DNA from 2 places in the Ammoniphilus oxalaticus genome. Region 1 is predicted to be linked to the other one. Evidence: riboswitches for the same ligand, from Rfam matches in the RefSeq annotation. Region 1 holds a riboswitch; the other holds the start of a gene.

The links. Region 1 has a riboswitch for thiamine pyrophosphate ahead of thiC (phosphomethylpyrimidine synthase ThiC). Riboswitches for the same ligand answer to the same signal wherever they lie in the genome.
Region 2: another riboswitch for thiamine pyrophosphate. It lies ahead of tenI (thiazole tautomerase TenI); the one in region 1 lies ahead of thiC (phosphomethylpyrimidine synthase ThiC).

What each region holds. Positions count from the first base shown of each region.
Region 1 covers NZ_MCHY01000008.1:744,828-750,988, forward strand. Annotated here, with positions in the region: gene BEP19_RS10075 (ABC transporter substrate-binding protein) at 1-60, shown strand, start outside; gene BEP19_RS10080 (ABC transporter permease) at 65-829, shown strand; gene BEP19_RS10085 (GNAT family N-acetyltransferase) at 936-1,361, opposite strand; gene BEP19_RS10090 (hypothetical protein) at 1,494-2,021, opposite strand; gene BEP19_RS10095 (H-type small acid-soluble spore protein) at 2,240-2,419, shown strand; TPP riboswitch at 2,477-2,589, shown strand; gene thiC (phosphomethylpyrimidine synthase ThiC) at 2,751-4,514, shown strand; gene BEP19_RS10105 (YebC/PmpR family DNA-binding transcriptional regulator) at 4,900-5,619, shown strand; gene BEP19_RS17670 (hypothetical protein) at 5,808-5,984, shown strand; gene rpiA (ribose-5-phosphate isomerase RpiA) at 6,104-6,161, shown strand, end outside.
Region 2 covers NZ_MCHY01000011.1:98,350-104,510, forward strand. Annotated here, with positions in the region: gene BEP19_RS15690 (thiazole biosynthesis adenylyltransferase ThiF) at 1-381, opposite strand, end outside; gene BEP19_RS15695 (thiazole synthase) at 378-1,145, opposite strand; gene thiS (sulfur carrier protein ThiS) at 1,148-1,351, opposite strand; gene tenI (thiazole tautomerase TenI) at 1,498-2,109, opposite strand; TPP riboswitch at 2,183-2,296, opposite strand; gene BEP19_RS15710 (DUF1294 domain-containing protein) at 2,393-2,752, opposite strand; gene moaA (GTP 3',8-cyclase MoaA) at 2,752-3,783, opposite strand; gene metH (methionine synthase) at 3,957-6,161, opposite strand, start outside.

The DNA of each region.
Region 1 (6,161 bases):
GAACACCCGCCAACATTTGAAGAGTTCGTGGATAATCGTCTCATAGATCAAGTGAAGTGATAGCATGAGTAATGCAAGACATGTTACAAATGTGGCGCTTGGTTTTGTCATATTGCTCGGAGTATGGCAGGCCATCGTTATTATCGGGCAATACGAATCCGCGTTATTTCCTAGCCCATTGAAGGTAGGAGCTGGCTTAATGCAAATGATCCAAGACGGCAGTATTTTCGTTCACCTGCGGGTGAGTGTTGGACGTTTTTTAGTCGGCTATTTATTAGCCGTTACTTCGGCGATCGTGTTCGGGCTTATTTTAGGCAGAATTTCCGCGCTATGGGGAATCATCGACCCGATTGCTCAAGTGATTCGGCCAATTTCTCCGATTGCTTGGTCGCCGTTTATTGTGCTGTGGTTTGGAATTGGAGATATGCCGGCGATCGTGGTGATCTTCATTGCCGCTTTCTTTCCTGTTTTAATGACAACGGTGAGCGCGGTCAAGAAAGTCGACGAAACGTATTTAAAAGTTGCTCAAAATTTTGAGTTGAATCAGCTGGATTTGATTCGTAAAATCATCTTTCCGGCCGCCTTCCCAACGATTGCGAATGGGTTGCATATTGCGGTCGGAACGGCTTGGATTTTCCTCGTGTCCGGTGAGATGGTCGGTACCCAATCGGGATTAGGCTATTTGATTATTGATTCTAGAAACTCAATGCGCTTAGATTTAGTCATGGCGGGGATCGTCGTGATCGGTCTGGCGGGGCTTGCCCTTGATAAGGCCGTTGGACAATTGGAAAAGCGAATCAATCGCGTGTGGGGAAGAGCGGAGCATTAGCGCGCCTTCACTACTGACATGAGAAAACCCCCATAGGTAATCGAAGAGAGGAACCTAAGGGGGTTTTTGTCGTTGTTGAAGACAGGCTCAGAGAAGGTCCTTGTGTCTACAGCTGTTTTGTAAGCGCCACATGCGGAATGCCATCCTCCATGAAGACTTCGGAGTTCGTAACGTAGCCTAATTTGCGGTAAAAACCTTCCGCTTGCGTCTGTCCATGGATTAAAGCTTTCGTAAACCCTTGTTCCCGGGCGATCTGTTCCAGCGTTTCGATGATAACTTTGCCCAAGCCGTGTTTGCGGTAAGGGGCAAGGATGCAAATTCTTTCCAGTTTTGCCTGGTCTTTGATCGCGCGAACTCTGCCCGTCCCGATCGGTTGTCTTTCATCGCTATAAACTAAGATATGCTCAGCCTCCGCCTCGTGTTGATCAAATTCCACCTCCAATGCTACGCCTTGTTCTTCAACGAATACCGTTCTTCGAATGGCAAACGCGTCTTCTAATTGTTGTTTCGTTGTTACCCGATTGACGTCCATTTTTAAACCTGCCTTTCTAGCAAAAAGAAGCCTTGTCCTATCGTAAACGATTATTTTAGTGTATGTAAAGGCGGTCAAACAACCGCGTTGAAAGGGGGGGGGGCTGTTTGACCGCTAACTACTTTATTTCATTCATTTCTTACGTTTAAAGTTGCCATAATCAATGACGACCATTCCCCCTTTTTTATTTAAACGGGTGTTCGAGCCTTTTAATTTCTTCGATCGACTGAACAAATCATCCGTGATGATCCCTCTTTTTTTAAATCGTTTTTCTAATTTCTTTAATTTTTGTTTGTTTTTCTTCGTGTCGGGGACTATTTGATTGATCTTATCCATTATCAGCCAACCTGCGCCATTTTCGCGGATTTTAGCCAGATGTTTTTTTAAGTTACGTGGGGCAGAGCGATAGATTTTGATCTCTCTCTTATTATCTCGCAACCCCTTTTCATTGATGGCTACTTTTAACACCGACTTCTTCGTTAGATCGTACACGAGACGTTTACTTCCTTCTCCCATGACCTCATACGGCAAAGCTAATTTATGCTTCATTATTTTTAACCGTTCGGATTTATCCTTCGGTAAGCGATTCTTTTTAACTTTTTTTATCCATTGCGCAATAGACTTACGATCACGTCGCCGTAGGATTCTGGAACGAGCCATTTCCGGGCCACCTCCCGATCGTTTTGGTCCAATTATATTAAGAAACTTCTCAGATTATTTTATTATTTTTCAGGTAGATGGGAAGCGGCGCATGAACCAAGATAAGAGTGGACTTTTGCAAAAATAGGACGGCTTTACGACGCTCAGTTGTAAAAGTATAAAAAAATGGGTGTTGGAAAAGATAAAGGCTGTATTGAAAATTAAGGAGGTTAGTTAATATGGATAAACAACGAGCGATGGAGATCGTATCTTCAGAAGTCATGGCGCATGTGACGCACGAAGGAAAGCCTGTTTACATCCGCGAAGTAGATGGTCAAGCGCAGACTGCTAGCGTCTATCCGCTAGGCGAGCCTGAAAAGGAACAAGAGGTGCCATTGAGCAGCTTAATTGAGCAATAGGAAAAATATGCTTGTCAAAAGTTTAGTAGCGCGCTAATATAGTTGTTGAGCAACTAAATAGCCTTACACGGGAGCTTAGGGAACTAGGCTGAGAGGATAACGTTAATCTGTTATCGACCGTTGAACCTGAACTGGATAATGCCAGCGGAGGGATTAGACAAGCATTGTTGTGTTTAATGTTTTTTACAACATGGGTCACAATCAGTATCTATTCATCCGCATGAATCTATTCATGCGGATTTTTGATTTTATTGTGATCGATTAAGTCATCTTCCGCCTCCATAAAGGTTCGAAATATTTTGTATTTTCGAAAAAATAGGAGGTTTTTTTCTTGTCAAAATCTACAGAAACTTTGGTGCAAGTAGCAGAGATCCAGCAATTCCCTAACAGTAAAAAGGTGTACATTGAGGGCTCAAATCCGAGTATTCAGGTCCCGATGCGCGAGATTTCGTTGAGCGATACAACGAAAATGGATGGAACAACAGAGCCAAACGATCCGCTTCGCGTTTATGACACGAGCGGTATCTATACGGACCCAGACTATACCGTCGATATCCAAGAGGGATTACCCGCGTTGCGTAGACAATGGATTCTAGAGCGCGGTGACGTTGAAGAATATGAAGGTCGTGAAGTGAAACCCGAAGACGACGGTTTAAGAGGGGCAAATGAAGAGCGCCAACAAGTGTTCCCAGGCCTGACACGTAAACCATTAAGAGCAAAAGCGGGCAAAAACGTGACGCAAATGCACTATGCGCGTCAGGGAATCATTACGCCTGAAATGGAATTTGTCGCGATCCGCGAAGGGGTAGAAGCTGAGTTTGTTCGTAAAGAAATTGCGGAAGGACGAGCGATCATTCCTTCGAATATTAACCATCCAGAAGCGGAGCCAATGATTATTGGACGTAACTTCCACGTAAAAATTAACGCGAACATTGGTAACTCAGCAGTAACTTCTTCCATTTCAGAAGAAGTAGAAAAAATGACATGGGCCACGCGTTGGGGCGCTGACACAATCATGGACTTATCCACAGGTAAAAATATCCACACAACACGTGAGTGGATTATCCGAAACTCTCCAGTTCCGGTTGGCACGGTCCCAATTTACCAAGCGTTGGAAAAAGTAAACGGTGTTGCTGAAGACTTGAATTGGGAAGTGTTCCGCGACACATTGATCGAACAAGCGGAACAAGGCGTTGACTACTTTACGATTCACGCGGGTGTCTTGTTGCGCTATGTGCCATTAACGGCTGAGCGTGTGACGGGTATCGTTTCTCGCGGTGGTTCAATTATGGCCGCATGGTGCTTGGCGCATCACCAAGAAAGCTTCCTATATACGCATTTTGAAGAAATTTGCGAAATTATGAAAGAGTACGATGTTTCCTTCTCGTTAGGTGATGGACTTCGTCCTGGCTCGATCGCAGACGCAAACGACGAAGCGCAATTTGCTGAACTAAGAACATTAGGTGAATTAACAAAAATTGCGTGGAAACACGACGTGCAAGTGATGATTGAAGGACCTGGACACGTTCCGATGAACAAGATCAAGGAGAATATGGACTTACAACTTGAACTCACGCACGAAGCGCCATTCTATACACTAGGCCCGCTAACCACAGATATCGCGCCAGGGTATGACCACATTACATCCGCAATCGGAGCCGCGATGATCGGTTGGTTTGGAACGGCGATGTTGTGCTATGTCACGCCGAAAGAGCACTTAGGCCTGCCGAACAAAGATGACGTTAGAGATGGAATCATTACGTACAAAATCGCTGCTCACGCCGCTGATTTAGCAAAGGGTCACCCACGCGCTCAACTTCGTGACGATGCTCTATCCAAAGCTCGTTTCGAATTCCGCTGGCATGATCAATTTAACCTATCGTTGGATCCAGAAAGAGCGATGGAGTACCACGATGAGACATTGCCTGCAGAAGCGGCAAAAACAGCTCATTTCTGTTCCATGTGTGGACCGAAATTCTGCAGCATGAAGATTAGCCATGATATTCGCAACACCGCTGAACACCAAGAGGCTGTCGATGGCATGAAGGAGAAATCGAAGGAGTTTAAAGAGCTGGGTAGTAAGATCTATATCTAAAGAAGATTGATATGTAAAAACCTAGGAGGGGATTTTGCCAATGAAGGATGCCGGTATCATTACGAGTGAAATTAGGAAGTTGGAATCTCGCATAGCAGACTTAAAAGCAGAACTCCTCGAGCTCCAAGCATCATGCGCCCATCAAATGGTTAGTAACGAGTTGACAAGTACATGCGCGCGTTGTATGAAATCCGAAAGTCTCTATTATTAAGTAAAAAGCTGACCTCTTTGGTCAGCTTTTTTATAACTACGGATATACATCCATTTTACGTCCGATTCGCCACTAAAATTTTCACTCGCATGCGATTCGATTAGTGATGTATAATAAAAACGATTATGCAACAGATCAGTATACTTTTTTGAATGGAAAGAGAGTGGAGCGGTCATGGGACGTAAATGGAATAATATTAAGGAAAAAAAAGCGACAAAAGATAAGAACACAAGTCGGATCTACGCAAAATTTGGTAAAGAGATTTATGTCGCGGCAAAGCAAGGGGAACCTGATCCTGAATCCAATCGGGCGCTGAAAGTTGTGCTCGAACGCGCCAAAACATACATGGTTCCTAAAGCAATCATTGACCGCGCGATTGAAAAAGCAAAGGGCGGCGCTGAGGAAAATTATGATGAGCTTCGTTATGAGGGGTTTGGACCGAACGGCTCAATGATTATTGTTGAAGCATTAACGAATAATGTAAATCGCACAGCGGCGGAAGTTCGCTCCGCATTTAATAAAAATGGGGGGAACATGGGTGTCAATGGTTCTGTCGCCTACATGTTTGATCCAACCGCAGTTTTTGGTGTAGAAGGAATAACCGCGGATGAAGTACTTGAATTGTTAATGGAAGCGGATATTGAAGCGTGTGATATCTTTGAAGAAGGGGACTCGGTGATCATCTACGCCGAGCCAGATCAATTTCATGCGGCGCAAGAAGCGTTTAAGTCAATAGGCGTAACGGAATTTACTGTAGCTGAGCTGACAATGCTCGCTCAAAACGATATCGAATTATCACAAGATGCGCGGGTTGAATTTGAGCAGTTAATTGAAGCTTTAGATGAGCTTGAGGATGTCCAGCAGGTCTTCCACAACGTAGACTTGGATGACTAGTTGTGAATAAATGTGAGTCATAAATGGACGGATGTAGTTTAAAGTATGCGTAACATTCATTCGTCCTTTTTCTTAATGAATCCCTTACAGTTATTTACAAATGTGTGGGAAATGGATTGACTTTGAGTACGATACTTTAGTATTATTGTTTGAAGTCATACTTTACTGTTTAAAAGAGGGTGTAATACTTGGAATTATTGCATAGAGAACTTGACACAATTTCCGATCAACAGGAACTAACCTCCATAAAAGAACAATTAAAAGAGCAAGTGCTTGAAAAAATGTCATGGCAGGACCGAATGAATCTTTACAAGCAAATCCAAAACATTAATGAAAGATTAGAAAATTTAAAAATAGAATCTTGAATGCCCGATCCCCTTGTTTGAAAAAACAAGGGGATTTTTTTGTTAGAAAAGAGTATTACGAAGCATAATTAAGAGCATAACTGGTAAAAGGGTTAAGGTAAAGAAAGGAGTGGACGCGCTTGGAAAATCAGCTAGATCAGAAAAAACGAATCGCCGCGGAAAAAGCGGTTGAGTGGA
Region 2 (6,161 bases), on a different contig from region 1:
AAAATTGTCTGTGGCATCCATGATTAAATCAACGCCTTCGACAAGCTCATCAATCTCTTCCGTGGTTACGTCGGTAACTTTAGCGATAATCTCCACTTCCGAATTCACTGCGCTCAATCGATTGTAAGCCGCAATTGCTTTTGGCATCCGCTCAGTTGCGTCTTGCTCTGTATAAAGCTGCTGCCGTTGCAGGTTGCTCCACTCTACATAGTCCCGATCGACAATCGTCAATTTTCCGACGCCTGCCCGAACGAGCGTTTCAGAGGCTCCTGTCCCTAACGCGCCCGCTCCGATCATAAGGACATGCTTCTGAGATAACTTACGCTGTCCTTCTTTACCAATGGGTTGAAATAATTCTTGCCGTGAATACCGATCGCTCAAATTGTGCTCAACCCTTCCAGTGGACTACTCGCAGAAGCATATCTTTTTCTTGGGATTCGCCCAGCTTCATATCCAAGTCGTCCCGCTTCAATTGCTAGTTTCATCGCTTTTGCCATTTTCACTGGATCTTTTGCCCCGGCCACTGCTGTATTCAGCAACACACCATCAGCTCCCATTTCCATCGCGATTGCCGCATCAGAAGGCGAACCAATCCCGGCGTCAACGATAATCGGCACAGTCGCTTGCTCAATGATAAAACTTAAGTTTAGCGGGTTTATGATCCCCTGACCAGAACCGATTGGCGACGCGCCAGGCATAACCGCATGGACCCCAAGCTCTTGTAACCTTTTTGCCAACAAGACATCGTCTGAAGTGTAGGGCAATACCGTAAACCCTTCCTCTAATAAAATCTCAGAGGCCTTCAACGTTTCGATTGGATCAGGCAGCAAGGTCTTTTCATCACCGATGATTTCGACTTTAATCATGTCGCACAATCCCGATGCCCTCGCTAACTTAGCAATACGCACCGCTTCCTCCGCAGTAGAAGCGCCCGCAGTATTCGGCAACAAGGTATAGTTATTCACGTCCAACATCTCTAAAAAGTTAGGCTGACTAGGTTCATATATGTTCATTCGGCGGACCGCAAATGTGAGAATCTGAGATTCTGAAACATCTACCGCTTCCTTTTGAATTTCAAAACTTTCAAACTTCCCTGTGCCTAACAGCAATCTAGAATTAAATTCATAGGGTCCAATGGTTAACATGTTCATCCGCCTCCCACAAAGTGTACAATCTCAATTCGGTCACCATTCGTCAATCGTGTTTTAGCATGTTGATCTTTTTCAAGTATGCTCGCATTCACTTCAACAATGACCACTTTTTCTCCAAGCTCAAAATGCTGGAGTAAATCAGAGATGAATTCTAGAGAATCAGGAACTTCAATTTGATCTCCGTTAATGACTAAGTTCATAAAAATCTCCACCTCCAGGCCTTTAATTTTAGTATAATTTAATTTTAGTATAATCTATTACGCTTTAATATCGCCACGCCCAGGTTCCCTCAAGTTCGCCCAGACAACACGACCCATCGGAATACCTTCTTGATAAATCTACGACATCAACGCTGCATCCGTAATGCCAGCGCGTATTGCTCAGCAACCGCAGTAGGATCAACATGGTCGAGGATCCCCGACATAACCGCGATCCCCGCCGCTCCCGCTTGCAACACAAGCGGGACGTTTATCGGACTGATGCCGCCAATTGCAATAACAGGGATACGGACACTATTAACAACACTAGCTAATGCTTCAATCCCGCGCCCTTCTAGGCCTTGCTTTGATCCGCTTTCAAAAATGTGGCCATAGATCACATAATCCGCCTGTTGTCGTTCCATTTCCATTGCTTCTTGTTCAGAATGGACCGAACACCCGATCCGAAGTTGCGGAAACCTCTGTCTGACAAATTGTGGCTCCAAGCTGTGATATGCGAGTTGGACGCCGCTTACATTCGCGGCTAAAGCGAGATCGACGCGATCGTTAACGACAATCTTCTCTTTTGGAATGCCTAATTTGAGAAGAATTTGAATTCCATCCCAAATCTCCTTTGCCGATTTCGCTTTCTCACGCAAATGAAAATGAGTAACAAACGACTGGACTTCAGCCGCGATTTTTGCAAATTGGGTAAGAGTCTTCTTCCCATCACTAATTAAGTGAAGCTCTGGACCTGACATCTATCTATCACTCCATAGCAAATAAGAAGCCACTTTCAGTTTATTACAGTAGAAAGTGGCTAGATATTCGTATTCGTTGAACGATCCACTTCCCTTCGCTGGTGTTACCCAGATCAGGTTCAAAGGGTCGGAATAAATCATCCATCTCAGCTAAGACTGCTCGTCCATAGCTCCCCCAGTGATATGTTATTTTCGGATCTTTTAGTACTTTTATCTTAAACATGATTTTTTCGCTTGTCAACATCCTAATACGTAACATTTACCTCGTCCTCGCTCGAATCGTTCACTTTTTCTTAACAATCAGGAAGAAAATGAGGTGAACCAAAAGCGTAACTAATGTGATCCAAAAAGCGGTCAACGTCGGACCATTCCAACGAAAAGCCAACCAATAAAATCCGAGGACATGAAGGGTTATGAATAGAGGGACAACAAGCTTAAACTGCCATTTACGCGTCTTGTGCCGAAAATCATTCATCCCTCGTAAAGCGCCAAGCGCACCGCCGCAAGCCGTCAGCAAAAACAAAGTCGCTTCTGGTATTCGCCAACGGCCGCGACGAGCGCGACGCTTATCCAATCCAAAACAAAAATAAGTGACAATATTAAGGACAAACCAATAACCGCTAACCCACTTCAACCAGCTCATTAGCCGCCGATATGGGACATCTCGATCTTTTCTCGTTGATTCAGTTCAGTTGTATTCGTTAACCGAATTTCGGAGTATCGATCGCCGCGATTTTCCCAAACGTCAACAATCATTTGACGCAACTGTTGATCATTGATCCCTTCGCGTAACGGTTCACGCAAATTCGTTCCTTCAGACGCAAACAAACATGTGTAGATCTTACCTTCAGCGGAAATCCTCATTCGGGTGCAAGTCGAACAAAACGCTTGCGTGACTGAAGAAATCAAACCGATTTCCTTCGTCGTTCCTCTATATCGATAACGGGAGGCGACTTCGCCGTAATAATTGGGGTCGATTGGTTCTAGTGGTAATTCACGGTCAATCGCTTCAATAATTTGTCGACTGGGCACAACCTGATCGAGCTGCCAGCCATTACTGTTTCCTACGTCCATAAATTCGATAAAGCGAAGCGTATGTCCCTTTTCATAAAAGTATTTGGCCATTGGGACAACATCTTGTTCATTGACCCCTTTTTGCACAACCATATTAATTTTCACGCCAAGCCCTTCGCTAGCCGCCGCTTCGATCCCTTCGAGCACGCGGGTAACCGAAATTCCTCTTCCGTTCATTTTACCAAACCGTTCTTCATCTAAACTATCTAGACTGACCGTCACGCGATGTAGTCCCGCCTTTTTCAAAGCCTGGGCTTGCTGCGCGAGCAACGAGCCGTTGGTGGTCATAGCAATGTCCCGAATTCCCTCTACTTTGCTGATCATTTCAATAAATTCCGGGAGGTCTTTACGCATCAACGGTTCCCCGCCTGTAATACGTAACTTATCTACTCCTAACGAAGCAAAAACACGCGTAACTCTTGTCATCTCTTCAAAGCTTAACAATTTCTGCCTTGGCAAAAACGCAAAGTCTGGTCCAAATAATTCAGCTGGCATACAGTACTGACAACGAAAGTTACAACGATCTGTAACAGAAATTCGCAAATCCTTCAGCGGTCGACCTAATGTATCGACAATGCCGTTATTTAAAAATTGGGACACTTCTTTCTCACCTCTCCACAAGGTCATTCTAGTAGTTACCTTCTCTATCTCTATTTTAACTCTATTCCTGATGATAATGGAAGTAAAAAGCGCTCAACACTATATAATAGGAAGTAATAGGAAGTTTATCACCAAAAAAGGAAAAAGAAGGAGCGTGAATGCTCCTTCCTTCACTAGTTATCCGCGCTAAAATAACGCGCTTGCGGGTGCGAAAACACCATCGCAGAAACAGACGCCTCTGGTTCCATCATCGAACCTTCCGTTAATTCCACACCGATTTGACTCGGATCCAACAAACGGAATAGCTGTTCTTGATCGTCCAAATTAGGACAGGCCGGATATCCAAAGGACACGCGAATCCCATGATAGCGGGCGCCAAACCGATCTGCCATTGTCATCTCGAGCGGATCTGGGAAGCCCCAACTATCGCGGATGATATGATGCAATCTTTCCGCAAAAGCTTCGGATAATTCTAATGCGACTGACTGTACCGCGTGCGATTTAACATACTCGCCTTGCTCCTTATACCGTTCGGAGATCTCGCGGATTCCTTTCCCTGCGGTAACGACCAAGAACGCAACATAGTCCATGACTCCACTGTCGATCGGTTTTACAAAGTCTGCTAAGCACAGGTAAGGAGCCCGTGGTTGACGAGGAAAAGAAAACCGCTCCAGTTCTTTCGAATGGTCGTTCGGATCGTAAATAATGACGTCATTGCCATCCGCTTGAGCAGGGAAAAATCGGTATACTCCACTCGCTTCAATGGTCCCTTTCTGTTTTCCTTCCAGCAACAGCGTATCAATCACTTCTTTTAATTCAAGCGTTTTTGGATCTTGTTCTTCAATCAATTTGTTCACGTTGCCGCGAAGCCCCATGTGCTTTCCGAGCAACATCCGCCAATTAATATACGGTTCTAAATGGGTAAGCGGATAATTTCGAAGCACATGCGGCTCGAAATCAGGAGCCTCATAAATGGGCAATGTTCGATCGATATCCGAGATTTTCGGCTGACCATCATCGCTAGCGCTCTTCTCTTCTTTCGCCGCTTCCTCTTCTTTCAGATCGTTTAACTGCCTATCACGCAATTCATCGACTAACTTTTGTCGTCCTTCTGAATCCATGATTTGATTGGCTAAATCAAGTCCACGCATCGCGTCCCGCGCATATACGACCAACCCATCATACTCGGGTGATATTCGGTTTTCAGTGAATTTTCGAGATAAAGCAGCGCCTCCGACTAAAATTGGAACATCGATCCCCGCCGCCTTCAAGTCTTGAGCCGTTGTGACCATTTGGTGAGCTGATTTTACGAGCAACCCTGACAAACCGATCGCATCCGCTTCGGTTTCTCGATAGGCGCGAATCAAATCTTCCGGTGGAACTTTAATTCCCAAATTAACAATTTCATATCCGTTATTGGACAAAATGATTTCAACTAAATTTTTCCCAATATCGTGAACGTCCCCTTTGACCGTCGCCAAAATGATCTTTCCTTTGGTCGATGAACTCGCCTTTTCCATAAAGGGTTCAAGGTGGGAAACGGAGGTTTTCATCACTTCAGCGCTTTGCAGCACTTCCGCCACAATCAGCTCATTGTTATTGAAAAGACGCCCGACTTCACTCATTCCATTCATCAACGGTCCGTTGATAATTTCTAACGGCGGATATTTTTGAAGCGCTTCGTCTAAGTCTTTGATCAGCCCGTCTTTTGAGCCTTCGACGACATATTGCGCTAACCGCTCCTCTAACGTCAAATTAGAAATTTCTATTTTCTTCTCTACCTTCTTTTCCCGGTAGAAGGCAGTAAACGTAGCAAGCGTTTCGTCCGTTGTGTCAAACAAAAGCTCTTCTGACATTTGACGCTCTTCCGCCGGTATCGAAGCAAACCGCTCGAGTTTCTCGGTATTAACGATAGCATAATCCAATCCCGCTCTTGTACAGTGGTACAAATAGATCGCGTTTAGCACTTCGCGACCAGCAGGCGGCAGACCAAATGACACGTTGCTCACACCTAAGATCGTTTGACATTCAGGCATGGCCTCTTTGATCATTCGAATCCCTTCGACGGTTTCTTTCGCTGATCCAATGTACGACTCATCACCTGTTCCAACTGGGAAAACGAGCGGGTCAAAAATAAGGTCACGCGGATCGAGACCGTACTTATTCACCAACAGATCGTAGGAACGCTGCGCCACTTCCAACTTACGCTCACGCGTCACCGCCATCCCCGTTTCATCGATCGTTCCAACAACAACGGCCGCTCCATAGGTTTTAACCAACGGGGCTACCTGTTCAAAGCGCTCCTCCCCGTCTTCCAGGTTAATCGAGTTGATGATCGCTTTTCCTTGTGAAAATTTCAAAGCAAGTTCAATTACTTC